Regions from separate parts of the Pseudoalteromonas sp. P1-26 genome, predicted to be linked through region 3. Evidence: predicted binding sites of a transcription regulator. Region 3 holds the regulator's gene; each other region holds the start of a gene.
What was found. Region 3 encodes sigma-54, which starts transcription at its own class of promoters, with help from an activator protein. Its sites were predicted from a motif close to GTTGGCACGNNNNTNGNNT; they were not measured.
Positions count from the first base shown of each region.

Region 1 (6,139 bases), on a different contig from region 3:
CATTTCATAACTTACTTCCCGATTGTTTATTAATATAATTCATTGAAATAAAAGTATATAATCTTTATTTATTGTTGTAATCAGAAAAAAACTAAAATTTCTCTTTGCCTCATTATAACTTTTCAGTGAAAAGTCTTTCCTAATCAACTCCGTATAGCCAGTTTGCTGAATTATCGTTTCTTTTAGAGCTAAATGACTATTGTTGAAATACTCGTTCCGCTTGTACAAACGTTTCAATAGACTCAATAAAGGAATTCTTGCCATTTTTCCATCACAACTTCTGTTACAACTAGAGGATGCCGATGCTAGATTCCAAACGCCGTCAATATTATTTAATATTTTTACCTTCTTTATTTGGTAAAAATGATCTACCTCAGCATATTCCTCTGAACTATTGTCATTAATTAAAATCGGCCTATAAGAATAATAAACGCCCTTTTTGATACCCATTCAGGCTGTCCCTGCAACTACTTAAGTTAACTCGCCGATTCGAGTTATTAGTAAACAATAACTGCTCGTCATTATCATAATGAACACTAACAATATTTCTAGAAATACCTAGCCACCAAGCTTCTTCCACTAATAGCCAGTCCGCTTCTGTTTCAAACTCAGAGGAAGAGTAATGTTTAAGTTCTGTAAAGTTAAAAAATTATCTGTAACCCGAATCCCACATAACTGCTTTCTTTCATCTATAAAAAACGCTTGTTAATTTCACCATTATTTACAATTTGAAAAGCATCTATAACATTGATGAAGCTTAATTTGACGGTATGATAAATGAGCTCATCTAATTCAATTTGTTGATTATTAAATGCTAAACATGCATCTAAATATTTGCTTGAGCGAGAGGTAATTTGTTTAAGTGAATGCTTAAGGTGCTCGCAAAGATGGCGACTGAATGGGACTACTAATTCTTCCGATGAAATTAGGTCGATTGGGGACGCTTTTAGATCATATAATGACTTAGCCAATGCTAATTTATATAAGGCTACATTTTTACCAAAAAGAATGATAGCTTGCCAATAATTCTCTATGGTTGATTCAACTGTAAAAATTCCATTTTCATAGCCTTACTTAAAGTTAACTCTACTAAAACTCTCAAATGAGTAAAGACTTAAGTCGCTACAAATACGCTACACAAAAATAAAATTACACACAAAGAAGCCTGTAAACCATTGATTTCATTGGTAGCCCCTACAGGAATCGAACCTGTAACTGCCCCTTAGGAGGGGGCCGTTATATCCATTTAACTAAGAGGCCACTCAAAAGTTGAGGTAAAGCTTGTAGCTTGTAGCTTGTAGCTTGTAGCTTGTAGCTTGTAGCTTGTAGCTTGTAGCTAAAATTATAACGGTCTAAGGCTTTGGTAATCAAGAGAATAAACCAATCGACTTGTTAGTAAGTCGATTGGCAAAATAATGAGGCTAGTTAACGCTAGCTGTTGCTGATTTGATTGACTCATTCTTTAGCACAAAATAAGGGATCACTTTTTGTGCGCTGGCAATAACCAGCTTTGAGTTTAAATTAATTACTCGAGCATTCACTTCAACACCATTTGGGCGATATATAAGCGTGCCAGTAAGAACATGGCTGGCAATGCGACGCTCGGCTAACTCTTCTACATCTCGCGACATCACAAAATCACCACGTGAGGTCACACTAATGATATCCATCGCTTTAAAATCAACAACGCCAAAACCAAATTTTTGCAGCTGGTGCATCATTGTTTCAGAGAGTTGATTACCAAGTTGAGAACTATTTTTTAGGCTCGCATCTAAATCAACAAAGCTAGTAATGGCTATTCCTAACTCGCTTTCTTGTTGCATGGTATCCACTAACTCAAGGGCCATTTGCTCGACATAATTAACAACGGTTTTATGATGTTGATAAGGCGCAAATAAACGATGGTTAGCATTATCCTGCTGCATATCATTTTGTTCAAGCGCTTGTAGCATAGCAACGTAATCGACTTGAGTATTTGCTGATGCAGGTACATTTTGAGCGGTATTTTGCGGCTCTGCTGATTGCTCTGGCAGCAATTGGCAGCCAGAAAGCGCGAGCGTTAACGATGCGAAGACAAAACCTTTCATAGCTTACTCACTTGCTTGTTTAAGTGTAATACCATCACTACGGTTAGTACTATCAAGGGCATCAACCACTGATTGCGGGATAAAACCTTGCGCTGACCCTACAACTGCTTTGCTTGCTAAACCAACAATACGCGCATTCACGAGCACACCACTTTGATGATTAACCAAAGTACCTGCCAATACATAATTGAAGTTTTGGTCTTGGCTAAGCTCTAAATAATCACGACTGAAAACATAATCACCAGTTGGCGTGACACGCATATAATCCGTGGTTTTAAAATCAATGACAGGCACACCAAACGCATGAAGTTCATGAATAAAACTTTCGGCAATTTGATTACCCAGCAAATTTGTTGAGTTGTAATCTGCATCAAGGTACACAAAGCTTGAAACAGCAACTGGTGTGTTATCACTAACATATTGCAAGTTTTCAACTAAATCCTGCATGATGCCACGTACATAGTGATTGATATTTTTACGAGTTGGGGCTGCTGTAAAAGTGCTGTTATTCATTACCGCCTGATTGGTTTGAAACACACTGTCATTACTATGCGGCGCGGCAACTTCTCTTTGCGCAGCTAACTGAGGATCATTTTCGTGTTGTGTTGCATCACCAGTTAACATTGACGAGCAACCAAAGCCAAACGGCAAACATAAAGTTAAAATTAAACGTTTCATTAAATGAGTTCCTCTTAATATTCGCTTCGATACAACTGGCCATCACGTTGCTGAACTTTTTCAGCGCCCCACATTACATTGATAGGGATCTCAGTGCTTGCTGCTGACACAATTCGCAGATCTTTGGTATTCACTAATCGGGCATTTACTATGTAGGCATGTTGTTGCCGCGTCAGTGTGCCGGTAATAACAAAGTCAATATTCTGACGTTGACGTAAGGTATTTACATCACGACTAAGTACACTATCGGCCGATTGCTGCAAATTTAAAGTATTTTCTAATCGATACTCTATGGTATGAAAACCAAGCTGAGTAAATTGCGTTAATAAACTTTCTTGAATTTGCTGACTCAAGCCACTGCCCTGATCTTCTGCTAAATCAGTACCTAAGCCATCAGCCATATAAAAACTGGTCACAGCAATACGTGCATTGCCTTTGTAAGGGCCTTGAATACGGCTCAGCTGACTACTTAAATCAGCAACGTATTGATGCACCGTATAAGGTGCCATCGGCGATTTTGGGGTTTCTCTAGGGGGCGTTTTTTGTGGCTCTTCAGTTAAGCTACAACCCACCAACACTAAAAAAACTGAATAAAATAACAGGCGCATAATTGCCATCCTCACTAAACTTAGTAAGTACAAAGCAATAATTATGCCTAAGTATTATTGTTGATGGGATTATTATGAAAAGCCGAAGCGTGGTAACAAAAACACGTCACTTCTAAAATACCAATAAGCTAGCGTTGCATTCAGACAATGATTTAATTGTGTAGGCTGATGTAACTAATTTTTTGAGGAGGCGAATGGTTTATCAGAAGGGTCAATTCCCTTCTGTTGTTAAATAAGCGGTTATAGCATCTGCCCAAGAAACGGTGCCGTCACACAGGTTTGCCCCATTCTTTTGGCTATCTCACAAAATGCAGTAGCCTGAGTATAATTTGCAAATGGACCAGCCCTCAATCCATACAAGGTTACGCCTTTTTGCTCTCGTGTTTTAAAACGAAAATCAAGGTCATTTAAAACAGCAGGATAATCACGTTTAAGCTTTAAGAGCTGATGACTAACTTTTTTCGGCGTTAAATATAAACCTAATTGCACGCCCGCTTCAGCCGCTTTATTTGCTGCAATAATCGCCTCAAGTGAGTCTGTGGATGATGCTTGCTGTACTTGCGTTTGTTCGCTTTGATGAATAATCACATCATTTTGTGGCTCAAATTGTGATGGTTGTGCGGTTAAATCGCTATTGGCTGAAAGCACTTCGATTAACAACGCAAGGTCTTTTTCCATCAACGCAAGACGCTCAATACTAGGTTGTTTATTATGCCACTCGGCAGCAAATTGCTGTACTTGCTGCTCAGTGTAAGCTGGCTGGGTTTGCTCTTGGCTCATCATACATGCTGTTAGAGCAGTTAAGCAGATGGTTATAAATAGATATTTAGAGAAAATAGAAAAATGCATGGTGACGTCAATTCTAAAAAACAGACTTAAATCTTAGCAATAAAAATGCCATCTTTAGAGTGAATATTTGACGCTAAAAATAAATTCGGTTGTCAGTGTAGTTACTTACCCAGCAATCAATGCCTTGTCGTTTAATCGCTTCACAATCAGCTTTCGCGTTTTTCAAATACTTATAGCCACCAAACTTAAGTCGATAGTAGGTATGCTCATTTACATCAGCGACTTCAACATTAAGTATCGGCTTTCCTTGAAAAATACTGGGTGCTCGTTTAGCCATTTTCTTTAATGTATAAGCTAGATCTTGTTCCGTATTAACAGACGCTAATTGCAAAGCAAATGCATAGTCAGGTTTAACAGAGTCTTTAGAGTCGCTTGATAGTGCTTGAGAAGTATCAGCCTGATCTAACACTGTACTGACCGGTTCACTTTGGGTTTGCGCCAACAAAAATGAGTTTTGCATTAGCGTTACATCGCTAAGGTACTGAACAACATTGAAAACAGGAAGCTTGTTAAAAGAGATATCAGGAAATGCCTTATTACTGCAACCAGACACAGTCAATAACACCAACAGGTATATACTGTAACGCAAAGGTTTTGAGCAATATTTCATAAGTAGGATTCTTAAACGTACCATTAAAAATTTGCTTCTTTTTAAAGAAGTCTATCTGTTAGCACTTACCTATACAAAAACCATAAAAGTGATTTACGGCATTGCATAAGAAAACTCTAACACATTATTTGTTATTATAATATTTTCAGTACAGTGCTTAACTAACTGCAATAAAAACTTAATGACACCCTAATACTTAAGTTTTCATATTAGACAACCTAAAGCAATAAAAATCCGTCTTTACATAGGTATTTTTATAAGTATAGCTGAGTTTAACTATCCTACAGGGGTAAATAAGCATCTCACTGATCTTTAATCTTAACAATGCGTTAAGACTTAGGTATATCAGAAAAATCCTTTATTGGGTAATAATCGACAATTGGGAGGAACATGTAAATAACAAAAAAGTGCCATATAGACACTTTTTTTACATAATTTTCAACTAGGTAATTTGAATTGCTTATTTAACCAGCGACTTTATGAAGTCTGTAAGCTCACCTTTGAATTCATCACGACGCAGTGCAAACTCAACGATGGCTTTTAAATAACCAATTTTGCTACCGCAATCATGGCTTTTACCCTTCATTGAGTAAGCATCAACAATCTCTTTTTCCATGAGCATGGCAATGGCATCTGTTAATTGGATTTCATCGCCTGCACCGGCTGGGGTTTTTGCAAGTAATGGCCAAATATTTTTGCTCAATACATAGCGACCCACAACAGCAAGATTTGATGGTGCTTGATCAACTGGAGGCTTTTCAACCATATTTAAAATAGCTGCGCTTTCACCTTGATTGATTTTTACATCACCTAAGTCGACAACACCGAACTTGTCTACTTCGTTTTGCGGCACAGGCTCAACCATAATTTGGCTCTCGCCGGTGGTTTCAAAACGCTGGATCATTTCAGCTAAGTTATCTTTTTTAAGGTCACTTGCTACATCATCGATGATCACATCCGGTAAGATAACAACAAACGGTTCATCACCTATGATAGGTGCAGCACAGTTAATCGCATGACCAAGGCCTTTCGCTTCACCTTGGCGAACATGAATAATTGTTACATCTTTCGGGCAGATTGATTGTACTTCTGCGAGTAACTGACGTTTAACACGCTTTTCAAGCGTTGCTTCTAACTCAAAACTGGTATCAAAGTGGTTTTCAATTGAGTTTTTACTTGAATGCGTTACTAGAACAATTTCTTTAATTCCTGCTGAAATTGCTTCATTTACAACGTACTGAATCAACGGGCGGTCAACAATAGGAAGCATTTCTTTAGGGATTGCTTTTGTTGCAGGTAACATACGC
Region 1 covers NZ_LKDX01000002.1:133,262-139,400, reverse strand. Annotated here, with positions in the region: gene AN394_RS01985 (hypothetical protein) at 1-8, opposite strand, end outside; gene AN394_RS22145 (HNH endonuclease domain-containing protein) at 40-450, opposite strand; tRNA gene AN394_RS01975 (tRNA-Arg) at 1,186-1,260, opposite strand; gene AN394_RS01970 (FlgO family outer membrane protein) at 1,422-2,087, opposite strand; gene AN394_RS01965 (FlgO family outer membrane protein) at 2,091-2,765, opposite strand; gene AN394_RS01960 (FlgO family outer membrane protein) at 2,780-3,373, opposite strand; gene AN394_RS01955 (SPOR domain-containing protein) at 3,614-4,222, opposite strand; gene AN394_RS01950 (SPOR domain-containing protein) at 4,296-4,832, opposite strand; gene galU (UTP--glucose-1-phosphate uridylyltransferase GalU) at 5,293-6,139, opposite strand, start outside.
Region 1: the regulator sigma-54 is predicted to act here: its motif matches at 3,406-3,424, upstream of AN394_RS01960 (FlgO family outer membrane protein).

Region 2 (6,139 bases), on a different contig from region 3:
GGTAACGGGTGATTACTCACGTGGTGCGGCGGGGTTTTGGGTTGAGAATGGCGAAATCCAATACCCAGTAAGTGAAATCACGATTGCTGGTAACTTAAAAGACATGTTTAAGGCCGTTGTGGGCTTAGGTGGCGACATCGAACGTCGTGGCGGTATTCAAACAGGCTCTGTATTGATTGAACAAATGCAGGTTGCTGGTAGTTAATATATATACAACGAATCATTTTTTTAAAGCCTCACTTTTGTGGGGCTTTTTTATTTGAAAAAGTTCTTTACCTAAACTTAACTTGAGGTTTTATCTTGGTGGCAATTTAAAAATAAAAAGGAAAACTACCATGTATTTAGAACACGTAAACCTTGTTGTTAGTAATGTTGATGCCATGCTGCACTTTTATAAAGCAGCATTTCCGCACTGGCGTGTGCGTAGTCAAGGCGATAGCAAATGGTCGGGCAAACCGCGCAAGTGGCTGCACTTTGGTGATGATTACCAATACCTTGCATTAAGCGATAACGGTGAAGCTGAAAACCGTGATTTAGCTGGCCACCAAGTAGGCCTTGCTCATTTTGCTTATGTGACAAACGATATTAATGCCGTAGTTGAGCGTCTTGTTTCGGCTGGTTATGAAATTGATAAACACGGCCCAGAAAATCCATATCGTAAAAATGTATATTTCATCGACCCTGCAGGTTTTGAAGTTGAGTTTGTAGAGTATTTTAGTGATATCCCGAGTGAGAGGAATAATGACTTGTGAGGGAGCTGTCAGCTTTCAGCCGTCAGTTTTGAGCCGAGCATTGTTGTTTGTGGTCAGGCATTGATTGGTGGAATGGTGTTGTATGTAAGACGCGCCAAGCAAGCGTGACGCCTACGGTTGATGTAGGCGTGAAATTTATTTCGCGCGGTGGTTGTAGCAGCGGGTTTACCCCGCGTCATTTATTACCTATTGCGCGATATAAAATCGCGCCTACAATATCTCGCAACTCGCAACTCGCAACTCGCAACTCGCAACTCGCAACTCGCAACTCGCAACTCGCACCTTTACTGCACTTTATTCATCTCTTTCCAGCTGGCTTTTAGGCTGTTGGCAAAGCTGATGAACTTTTCTTTCATGGTACGTTTAACTGAAATCTCGACTGAGCCTAGCCATACATTACCTTCAATGGTGATGGTTGGGCCTTGGCCTTTGTTTAATGCAACAGATTTATTTTCTACGCTGCCAATCACACTAAATAATTTAGATACCACATTTACATGTTCTGGTACGTAGATTTCGTCGTTACCTAAAATACAGTTCACGTAAATGGTGACGTGCTGATGTTGGAAAATTGCTTCGCTAAAGTCGAGTTCGATTGAACCTAGGCAGTTTGTTAGGTGAATTTCTTTTGGTACTACCCATTGGCCGCTGCGCTCATTTGAACCCAAAATACTCCTAAGCTGTAGGCTTTCGTTGTCGCTGCTGTGGCTGTAGTGAGGTTTAAATTGCGCATGCTTATGCGATTTGTAGTCAATATCTGCCTTCAGATCTAAATCAGCAACCAGTTCAATCAGTACTTCGTTGCTGGTGGCTGCCATTGCCTGGTCTAGTCGGCGTTCAAATGCTTCGGCTGAAATAACAGCATGACTGTAGTTATAAATGAGTTGATCAATAACTTCTTCTCTTACTTGATCGATTGGGCGATCTTCAAGTTTAACGGCCATGGTAGTTCCCTGTTGTGATTTTAAAGGTGATTTTTTAGTTATTAATTACGAAGCAAGGCTTAGGCCAAAGTTTATTTTAATATAAATCAATGGTTTGTATTTTTTGCTAATAAGCAACTTCGTTAAATTAACCACAGATTAATAAAATCAGCAACTAAATGGTTATTTTTGCAACATCGTGAACTTCTTACCGAGCAGCTTGTAAATCTTTACCTAAATGAATATAAATAGCTGCTGAATGGGTGTTTAACCTGCTGAAAATAAACAAATAAATAGTTGGCATCATAGTCGCATTAGTAAATGTGTCTTAAATCAAAAGGAGAAGATTATGAACACTTTTAACAAATCTATGATTGCCGCTTTAGTAATTGGTGCAACTAGCATGTCAGCTCAGGCAAGCAGCTGGGAAAATGAAAGTAAAGATGCTTGGATTGATGGTAAGGCAGAAACTGTGCTTCTTATGAACACAAACCTTAACAACTTTGACATCAACACTGATGTAACGAATGGCAAGGTTGTACTTACAGGTAAAGTTGATAGCGAATTAGATAAAGAGCTTGCTGAAGAGCTAGTTCTTAGCCTAGACGGTGTTAGCTCTGTTGATAACAAACTAACTGTTGTTAAAAACATGAAAGCTAAGCACATGAAATCAGACAAAGCTGATTCAGCAGAAAGCGACTTAACCGACGCAAAAATCAGTACTGTAATCACAACACGTTATTTATTTAACTCAGAAGTGGGTGGTACAGACATCGATGTTGATACTGACATGGGTGTAGTAACACTAAAAGGTACTGTTGAGTCTGATGCAGAAAAGCAATTAGCGGTAAGCATTGCTGAAAATGCTGAAGATGTTCGCAAAGTAATCGATGAATTAACGATTGTTGCTGAATAATAGCAAGCCCTATATAGCCCAGCTTTGGCTGGGCTAAGCTTTTTCAAGGAGTGAGTCATGGATTTAATACGTATTATTTTATCGGTTTTAATTCCACCTCTTGGCGTATTTTTACAGGTAGGTTTAGGTGCGCAGTTCTGGATTAATATTCTTTTAACCTTATTAGGGTACATTCCAGGTTTGATTCATGCTGTGTATATCATCGCTAAGCGATAATCACCGCATTAATCTACAAGGATGGGTAATGGAGCACAGCAAGGAGTTGCTGTAGGAGTAACGGACGATAAACCGCAAGGAGTTTACAGTATGGATAATGTAACTACGCACAAAGGACAACAAGGAAGTAACAAGGCGTTATGGAGTAGCGCACAATGGCAACGCTTTATGGATAAAGTGAATGGAGATGACAGCAAGGAATAAGCTTAGGCAGGAGCCAAACAGGATGAAGCTAGCGTAAGGAGGAGACTATATGGAACAAGTACAAACGCAACCAACACAAGGATTGACCAACAATGGAGTTGCTTTATGGAACAAGCAACAGTGGCACGAATTTATGGAACACGCGAAAGCGGTTGCGCCACGACTAACAGGGAAGGCTGACGATAAAAACCCGATGTCATCTTCAGGTGACATCGGGTTTTTAACTACTTCAGCAATTTATCTTTATAACTTAAATTGATTCACCGTCTTATTTAAAGCGGCTGCCAATTCATTCAAATCACGTGCTTCATCCGCCAATTCATGGGCATGATCCGCAGTGCTATTCACTAAGTGATTAATTGCTGCCAAGCTATTGTTGATATCTTCTGCAACCACAGTTTGCTGCTCTGTCGAAGTCGCAATTTGATGACTTTGATCTTGCACATTTGTCACAGATTGCGCGATATCTTGTAGAGCTTGCAATACAATTTGTGTTTGCTCAACTGAACCTTCAGCACGCTCTTGACCTTGTTGCATCATAGTCGATGCTTGTTGGGCAATTTGCTGTAAGCGGCTGACCATATTGCGAATATCATCAGTAGATTCTTGCGTTCTGCTTGCCAGTGAACGAACTTCATCAGCAACAACAGCAAAGCCTCGACCTTGCTCGCCAGCACGAGCTGCTTCAATTGCTGCGTTCAGTGCTAGTAAGTTAGTTTGCTCTGCAATCGAGTTGATAACATCAACTACCGCACCGATATTGCCACTTTCTTGTTCAAGACCCGCAACCACTTTAGACGCTTCACCAATATGGCTTGCAAGGGCGGTCATCACTGATTGAGCTTGAGTAGAGCGTTTCGTACCGTCAACGGTAATGGTTTGCACTTCTTCAGCGGCATTATTGGTGTGCTGGGCATTACGCGAGATTTCCATCACTGTAGACGCCATTTCGGTTACCGCCGCACTAACACTATCAACTTGCTGCTTTTCTTGCTGAATTTCATCGTTGGTTTTTTGCGATACAATTTTCAACTGGCTTGCAGCTTGGCTTAGTTGCTCAGCCTGCGCAGCCGTATTTAGCATCATTGCACGAAGTTTATCGATAAAGGTATTCATGTGATGAGCAAGTTGGCCCACTTCATCATTACTCTTGATTTCGATTTTTTGTGTTAAATCGCCATCACCTGATGCGATATCACGCATGATGTAAGTTAGCTTAGTCAGCGGTTTGGTAATCATTTGCGTGGCCCAGAAGATCATCGCAATGATAATCGCAAGAATGATGATCACTGAGGTTGTGGTTGTCATCACTGCATCATTTACTGGCTCATCAATCATACTTGTTGGAATTAAAATACCCACGTACCAATCAAGGTAAGGGGTTTCTAGCTCAAGGCGGTTGTATACAACGTAATATTGCTCACCTTTGAAAGTAACAAAGCTGCTGCCATCTTTTTGGCTTTTCATCGCGCGGTTTAATTCGCTAAAGCCTGATGTGTCGCTAAATTGTTTTTCGAGGGCATCTAAGCCTTCCTTGCCATTCGGACCTTCGTCAGTCACAGATAGCTTGTGGCCAGTGCGCTTAGATAAGTGCACAACCTTTTGATTGCCATCAAGTAAGAAACCAAAGCCTTGGCCATTAAAGCGAATTTCTTCAACCATGTCGTTGATGTTGTTTAGCTGTAAATCAACACCACCAAAGCCTATTAGTTTGTTTTGCTTATAAACAGGCTGTTGTACAACTGCAGAGGCATTACCTGTGGTTAAATCCACAGAAATTGGGCCTACATAGAGTTTGTTGATCTTTAAAGCATCTTGCCACCAACCACGTTTGTAAGCGTAGTAAGGTTGGCCATTATAATGAGTGGTTCGCTCGTTTTCTTTAAAGTACTCACCAGTTGTTGCAGATGCAAAGAAGGCAGATAAGATGTTGTCATCGTTGCCGCTGATACGCACAAAATCTTGATTAACGCTGTCGTATCCAGGTTGGTTATCAAGGCTTTGGTCACGTTCAGTCCAATTGTCGAACCAATTCACTAAATGCGGATTTGTAATGAAGGTTTGAACCACTTTACCGTATTTGGCAAAGTAACCTTGCATTGAAAGTCGTTCACTCTGTAAATAGCTGTCGGCTTCGCGTTGAATAGCTTGGCGCGATAGGTCAGCAATATGGCTAACAAAAAAACTAGACGCGATGATCAGTAGTACACTTATCGTCCCGCCGATGAGTAGTAATATTTTTTTACGTAAAGAGAGGTTATTTAACATAGGTGCACGTGTTTTTATTATCGGGTAGAGTTATCTATCTAATCATATTTGCACCCAAATCGCTACACCGTTAAGCGAACGTTAATAATAATTTCTAGAGGTAGTTGGATAAATGAGTTCTGAAAATAATAAACTGGTCGTTTTAGGGGCAGGTTGGCTTGGTAGTGCGCTGTGTGTTGAGGCTAAAGAATTAGCATGGCAAGTGCAGGGGACACACCGAAGTAGCGAGCACGAACATGACTTTCAGCGCCAATTTGCGCTTGCAGACGATGTGCTTAAACACGATGTTTCTCTTGAAGGTGCATGGTGGGTGTGTGCAATTCCACCGCGTAGTCGCAGCTCAGAAAGTAATTATTTAGTCACTTTGCAAGCAGGGCTTGAGCTTGCCAAGCAACTAAATTGTAAAGGCTTTATTTTATGTTCTTCGACGGGTGTCTACCCAACTGAGAATGGTCAATACGACGAGAGTACAGTAATTAATTGTCAATCAGCGCGCCAGCAACTGCTATTTGATGCCGAGCAGTTAGTGCTCAATGCCGGTGGTAAAGTGCTGCGTTTAGCGGGCCTTGTTGGGCCTGGGCGCGACCCAGGTAAGTTTGTGGCAGGTAAAGAGCTGTCTAGCTCAAGTCAGCAAGTGGTAAACATGGTTCAGCAGCAAGATGTGATAGCGGCGATTTTTTCTGTACTTGAAAACTGGTCAAGCGCGAGCAGCATTTATAATGTGGTAAATCCGGCGCATCCAACAAAAGTAGATTATTACCAGCAAAAATGCGCTGAGCAGGGCAATCAGCCACCGACATTTACTAGCCATGATAAAGGCCAGCGCCTCATTGATGGCTCAGCGATTGAGTCACTGAATT
Region 2 covers NZ_LKDX01000015.1:5,520-11,658, forward strand. Annotated here, with positions in the region: gene pmbA (metalloprotease PmbA) at 1-205, shown strand, start outside; gene AN394_RS09480 (VOC family protein) at 336-752, shown strand; gene AN394_RS09490 (LiaF domain-containing protein) at 1,037-1,696, opposite strand; gene AN394_RS09495 (BON domain-containing protein) at 2,025-2,591, shown strand; gene AN394_RS21640 (YqaE/Pmp3 family membrane protein) at 2,649-2,807, shown strand; gene AN394_RS09505 (hypothetical protein) at 3,061-3,270, shown strand; gene AN394_RS09510 (methyl-accepting chemotaxis protein) at 3,255-5,279, opposite strand; gene AN394_RS09515 (NADP-binding protein) at 5,392-6,139, shown strand, end outside.
Region 2: the regulator sigma-54 is predicted to act here: its motif matches at 1,972-1,990, upstream of AN394_RS09495 (BON domain-containing protein).

Region 3 (6,139 bases):
AGCACGAGCATGTAAGCCAAGTTTGTTTTGAATTAAAAAGGTATCTTCAGCGTGCATTGTTGGTGCCTAATTAAATGTCTTGTTCGCGGTGGCGAATTTTTACATTAGCATGGCTTTTGGCAAAGCTCTCACCAATTGTTTGCGCTAAGTAAACAGAGCGATGCTGGCCGCCGGTGCAACCAATAGCAATGGTCAGGTAACTGCGGTTATTACGCTCTAAATGTGGCAACCAAGTTTGCACAAAGGTTTGTATTTGCCAAGTGAACTTTTGCACTATGCTGTGGCTAGCTAGGTAATCTTTTACTGGTTGATCAAGGCCAGTTAGTGGCTTTAAATCAGGTTCCCAGTGTGGGTTAGGTAAAAAGCGTGCATCAAAAACGTAGTCAGCTTCTTTTGGAATACCATGCTTAAAGCCAAACGACATAAAAGTAATAATTAGCTTTTTATCTTTTTTACCTAAAATCTTTTCGCGAATTGATTCTGCTAACTGATGAACACTCAGATCAGTGGTATCAATCATAAAGTCAGCGCGAGTGATCAACACATCAAGCAGGATTTTTTCTTGTTTAATGGCCAGATCAAGCGGCAAAGAATCAATAGATAGTGGATGCAAGCGGCGTGTTTCTGAAAAGCGTTTGATCAGAGTTTGGTCATCACTGTCTAAATAGAATAGTGTTGGGTTTGCGAAACCTGGCAGGTACTCAAGAATATCATTAAATTCTTGCTGCTCTTTCGGTAAGTTACGTACGTCGATACTGACCGCTATTTTATCGTAGTTATCAGACACACTACGTACGAGCGAAGGCAGTAAATTAACCGGAATATTATCAACGCAATAATAGCCTAAGTCTTCAAGTACTCGTAAAGCGACCGATTTACCTGAGCCTGAGCGACCGCTGATAATTATTAATTCCATTTATGCCTCTGCTGATATGACCTGAAACAGTTGCTGATCGGTAGTAGCACTACGCAGCTGTTTACAAAATTCTTTATCTTTAAGTCTATCAGCAATTGTTGATAAGGTCTTTAGGTGAAGCTGACAGTCACCATCTGGTACGATGAGTGCCACAAAAATATCAACTGGACGATTATCAATTGCATCAAAATTAATAGGGGATTCACTCACTATCACAAATGCATGAGGCTCATCTGCGCCGCTCATTCGGCCATGTGGAATAGCAATACCTCGGCCAATGCCGGTGCTACCTAGTTTTTCTCGGTTGAGTAAAGCATCTAGGATATCTTGTTGCGATAAATGAGGAAGCTGCTGGTGGGCCAGTTCGCTGATATATTCAAGAATTCTTTTTTTGCTATTAAAAAGGACCGCAGCTTTGCTGCAGTCCTGGTTAGTAAGTGAACTTAGTTTCATAATTTAATGTCGAGCTAATTTCTCTTTGTGTTTAATGACTTGGCGATCAAGTTTATCGATCAGTGAGTCAATGGCTGCGTACATATCTTGATGTTCTGTAGAAGCGAATAATTCGCCTCCGTTTACATGTAAAGTTGCTTCTGCTTTTTGGCTTAATTTTTCTACATCTAGAATGACATGAACATTATTAATATGGTCAAAATGCCTTTCTAGTTTTGCAAACTTGGTGTTTACATAGTCTCTTAATGAATCTGTGATTTCTACATGACGACCAGTTAAATTTAGTTGCATAAGCATTTTTCCTTCTATGTAAAACGTCTAAATCAGACTCTTACGCTGATTAGACGGAGGTATTGCTAGAGACTCACGATATTTTGCAATTGTACGTCTAGCTACTTTAATTCCTTGCTCAGCCAATATATCTGCAATTTTGCTATCACTCAATGGTTTAGCTGAGTTTTCTGCAGCGACTAACTTCTTGATTAAAGCGCGTATTGCTGTAGAAGAACACTCACCACCATTTTCGGTGCTGACATGGCTTGAGAAGAAATATTTCAACTCAAAAATACCCCGTGGGGTATGCATATATTTTTGCGTTGTTACCCGTGAAATCGTCGATTCATGCATTTCGACCATTTCAGCAACATCATTTAGCACCATCGGCTTCATTGCCTCAGGGCCATGCTCAAAGAAAGCTTGTTGTTGTTGAACGATACAGTTGGTCACCTTTAATAGCGTATCGTTACGGCTTTCTAAGCTCTTAATAAACCACTTTGCTTCTTGTAAGTGAGAGCGAATAAATTGGCTGTCGCTACTTGATTTAACAGAGCGAGACATAGCTGCATATTGGCTGTTCACTCTAATCTTTGGCATACAATCTGGGTTTAACTCGACTACCCAGCGGCCTTTCACTTTTTTCACTGATACATCAGGTATAACGTACTCAGATTCTTCGCGTACTATGCTATCCGCAGGCTTAGGATTTAAGCTGTGGATGAGCGTCATCACTTCTTTAAGCTCGTTTTCTTTAAGCTTAGTCTTTTTCATCAAAGTTCGATAGTCGCGACTCGCTAATAATTCGATATGCTCAGATAAAACCATTTTAGTTTCAGCTAAATATGGCGTATCGGCATCGAATTGGCGTAGCTGAATGCACAGACATTCTTGTAAACTGCGCGCGCCAATACCCACAGGATCAAATAACTGAATTCTTTTTAAGACCGCTTCGACTTCATCAAGTTCGATTTCTTCTTCATCGTTATTTTGATTAAAGCTTTCGACGATATCTTCACAGCTTACCGTTAAAATACCTGAATCATCGATAGCTTCTACAATTGCGACAGCAATCGCTTCATCAGTAGGGCTAAATGGCGTGAGCTGTAATTGCCACATTAGGTATTCGTGAAGAGTTTCGGTTGATGCACCTTGATAGATAGACTCATCTTCAGGCATTGGCCCTGATGATGTTGAAGGGGCGGCACTCATGTACTCATCCCAAGTAACATCCATGGCTAAGTCATCGCTTACGGTGTCTTTATTGAGAGCATCACTACTTTCTTGCTCGTACTCGCTAGGTGCTTCTTCGGCAGACGCGCTGACTTGCACATCGTCAGACTCCGCTTTTTGCTCATTCTTGCCGGTGCTTTCTTCATTGTAATCCGCTTCTTCCACTTCAAGTAGGGGATTACTATCAAGCGCTTCTTGAATTTCTTGCTGGAGATCCAATGTACTGAGCTGCAACAAACGAATAGCTTGTTGCAGTTGTGGAGTCATTGTAAGTTGCTGGCCCATGCGCAGCTGTAATGATTGCCTCATGTATCCCTAACAATCCTTTTAAAGTTATCGATAACTGTGCAAACACAGTTAAGTCATTATCGATTTATTGTCATTGTTATTAGTCTAGCAGATGCTCTAGTCGCTGGCGTAATGGTTACAGCCTGAATTGCTCGCCTAGATATACATCGCGTACAGTTTGGTCTGCTAATACGTGCTCAGGTGTGCCTGATGCAATTAGCTCCCCATGAGAAACAATGTAGGCTTTTTCACAAACATCAAGGGTTTCTCGAACATTATGGTCAGTAATTAGTACACCGATACCACGATTTTTTAGGTGCTCAATAATTTTCTTTATATCTAACACTGAAATCGGATCAACACCAGCAAAAGGCTCATCTAAAAGAATAAATTTAGGATTAGCGGCTAATGCACGGGCAATTTCAACGCGGCGGCGTTCACCACCTGACAGCGCCATACCTTGGCTATCGCGAATGTGTTGGATGCTGAATTCATCGAGTAAGCTATTTAGTGTTTCTTCGCGACCTGCTTTGTTTAGATCTTTGCGGGTTTCTAAAATAGCCATCAAGTTTTGGTAAACCGTTAACTTTCGAAAAATTGACGATTCTTGTGGCAGATAGCCGATACCTAAGCGGGCACGATTGTGCATTGGCAAAAGGGTAATATCGTTATCATCAATGCTGATTTTACCTTTGTCGCTTGGAACTAGGCCTACAATCATATAGAAGGTGGTGGTTTTACCCGCACCATTTGGGCCAAGCAAGCCAACAATGCTGCCCGCTTCAACTTCAAGACCGACATTTTTAACCACTTGGCGGCCTTTATAGCTCTTAGCTAAAAGCTCTGCTTTTAATGTACTCATGGTTGGCCTTTATTGTCTTTTTTATTTTCAACAGGCACTAAAATAGTGTGTACACGATCTGTTGAGTTTTCGTCTTTTTCAGCACTGATCAGCTGCTGTGCCATATCATAGGTAATGCTTTTTGCTGTCACTTTTTGACCAGCTTGAGTAACTTCAGCTTCACCATTTAAGGTTAAGAAGCGTTTTGCAACATCATAACGAACTTCTTCGGCGCTGGCGCTCATCACGGTGCCATCAGTTTGCTTTTCTTCGAAGTAAGCAGGCTTACCTGTGGCAATAATTAACTCTACTGTACCCTCGGTGTCACCGCCGTGTGCTTCAAGGCGTTCAGCGGTAATACGACGATTACCATGCACGATCTCTACGTTACCTTCAAATATGCCAACGCCATCTTTTAGTTTACCTACTTGGCGATCTGAGCTAATGCTAATTTGAGCGCCTGTTTGCTCGGCAGCTGCGCCCGAAAAGGCAATCAATAAGCTTGGGATCAGGAGTAATTTCTTCAGTTTATTGGTCATAGTATATGGTTCGTGTATGGTTAGTTAACTCAACAATTTCGGTTTTTAAATCGGCTTTTAAGCCTTTACCGGTAATCTTTAAATTCGGTCCTGTTAGTGTCACAGGTTGCTTAGAAAACATGGTCATTTTATCAATATCGACATTAATGTTTTCTGCTTTTATATCTTCAATCATGCCGTTGTGGGTTAAGTTTTTAGCAACTACATCCCCTTCAAAAATCAGCTGATCGTTTTCATACAATGTGGCTTCTTTGGCTTTTACTTGCCAAACATGCTGGTCGCCATAAATAGTAAAAATAGGTTGCTCAAAAAAGGTAAACCCTAATTGTTGATACAACTCCATTTTAGCAGCAGCCACTTTATGACTAATTTTGCCTTGCTCATCATACGCTGTTTGCTTTAACGCCACAGCAGTGTAATCAGGTGTTGCGATGATCTCGTCTTCACTAGTTATTGTGTCTGTTGATTGGTTAAAGTACGGGTACCATAACCACACCATGCAACAAACAAAAACAATACTCAGTAAAATACGGGCTATATTCATGCGCTGGTTCCATCGCTAGTTAACGGCTTACCGTTTTCTAACATGAGTAAATCAGTTAATTCACGCACAGCTCCAAAGCCACCTGGTAATAATGTGGTGTAATGAGCCAGCTTTTTAATCAGTGGGTGTGCGTCGTTTACAGCAACAGCAAACCCTACTTTTTCCATTACTGGTAAGTCTGGACCATCATCACCAATATAGGCAATTTGTTCATCAGTCAGCCCCAGTTTATCTTTTAACTCTTGATAAGCAATCAGCTTATCTTCTTGTCCCTGATAAATGTGCTGAACTGTTAGGCTAGTCATTCGCTGCTGAACTATTTGTGAATGGCGGCCAGTAATCACAGCCACTTCAAAGCCACTATTAATGAGCGCTTTAATACCAAAGCCATCTTTAGTATTAAATGCTTTAAGCTCTTCGCCATCATTACCTAAATAAATTCGGCCATCAGAAAAAACACCATCTATATCACAGATTAGCAATTTTACTTTTTGTGCGCGCTGACTCACATCAGGGCTAAGAGGCTGGTATAGCTCGGCGAATGTCATTGCTTAAAGAACTCCTGCTTTTAATAGGTCTTGCATATTAAGGGCACCAATTGGCGTATTACTTTGATCTACCACAATTAAACCATTGATACGTTTACGTTCCATAATATTTAAAGCTTCAGCTGCAAGCATATCAGGGCGAGCAGTTGTACATGAACGAGTCATCACTTGGCTAATTGCCGTGTTATGGATATCGGTGCGCTGTTCTAAAATACGGCGTAAGTCACCATCAGTGAATAATCCGACTAACTTTTCATCTGCACCAATCACCGCGGTCATACCAAGGCCCTTGGCTGACATTTCGATTAGTGCGTCTTTAATGCTTTGGGTTTCGCGAACGATTGGCGTGGCGTCGCCTGCGTGCATCACATCATCTAATATAAGCAATAAACGTTTACCTAAGCTGCCACCCGGGTGCGAAAGCGCAAAATCATCGGCTGTGAAACCACGGGTTTCAAGTAACGCAACCGCTATTGCATCACCCATAACCAAGGTCGCTGTGGT
Region 3 covers NZ_LKDX01000003.1:159,582-165,720, reverse strand. Annotated here, with positions in the region: gene AN394_RS03470 (HPr family phosphocarrier protein) at 1-57, opposite strand, end outside; gene rapZ (RNase adapter RapZ) at 71-916, opposite strand; gene ptsN (PTS IIA-like nitrogen regulatory protein PtsN) at 917-1,369, opposite strand; gene hpf (ribosome hibernation promoting factor) at 1,373-1,660, opposite strand; gene AN394_RS03450 (RNA polymerase factor sigma-54) at 1,688-3,184, opposite strand; gene lptB (LPS export ABC transporter ATP-binding protein) at 3,300-4,025, opposite strand; gene lptA (lipopolysaccharide transport periplasmic protein LptA) at 4,022-4,543, opposite strand; gene lptC (LPS export ABC transporter periplasmic protein LptC) at 4,533-5,087, opposite strand; gene kdsC (3-deoxy-manno-octulosonate-8-phosphatase KdsC) at 5,084-5,635, opposite strand; gene AN394_RS03425 (KpsF/GutQ family sugar-phosphate isomerase) at 5,639-6,139, opposite strand, start outside.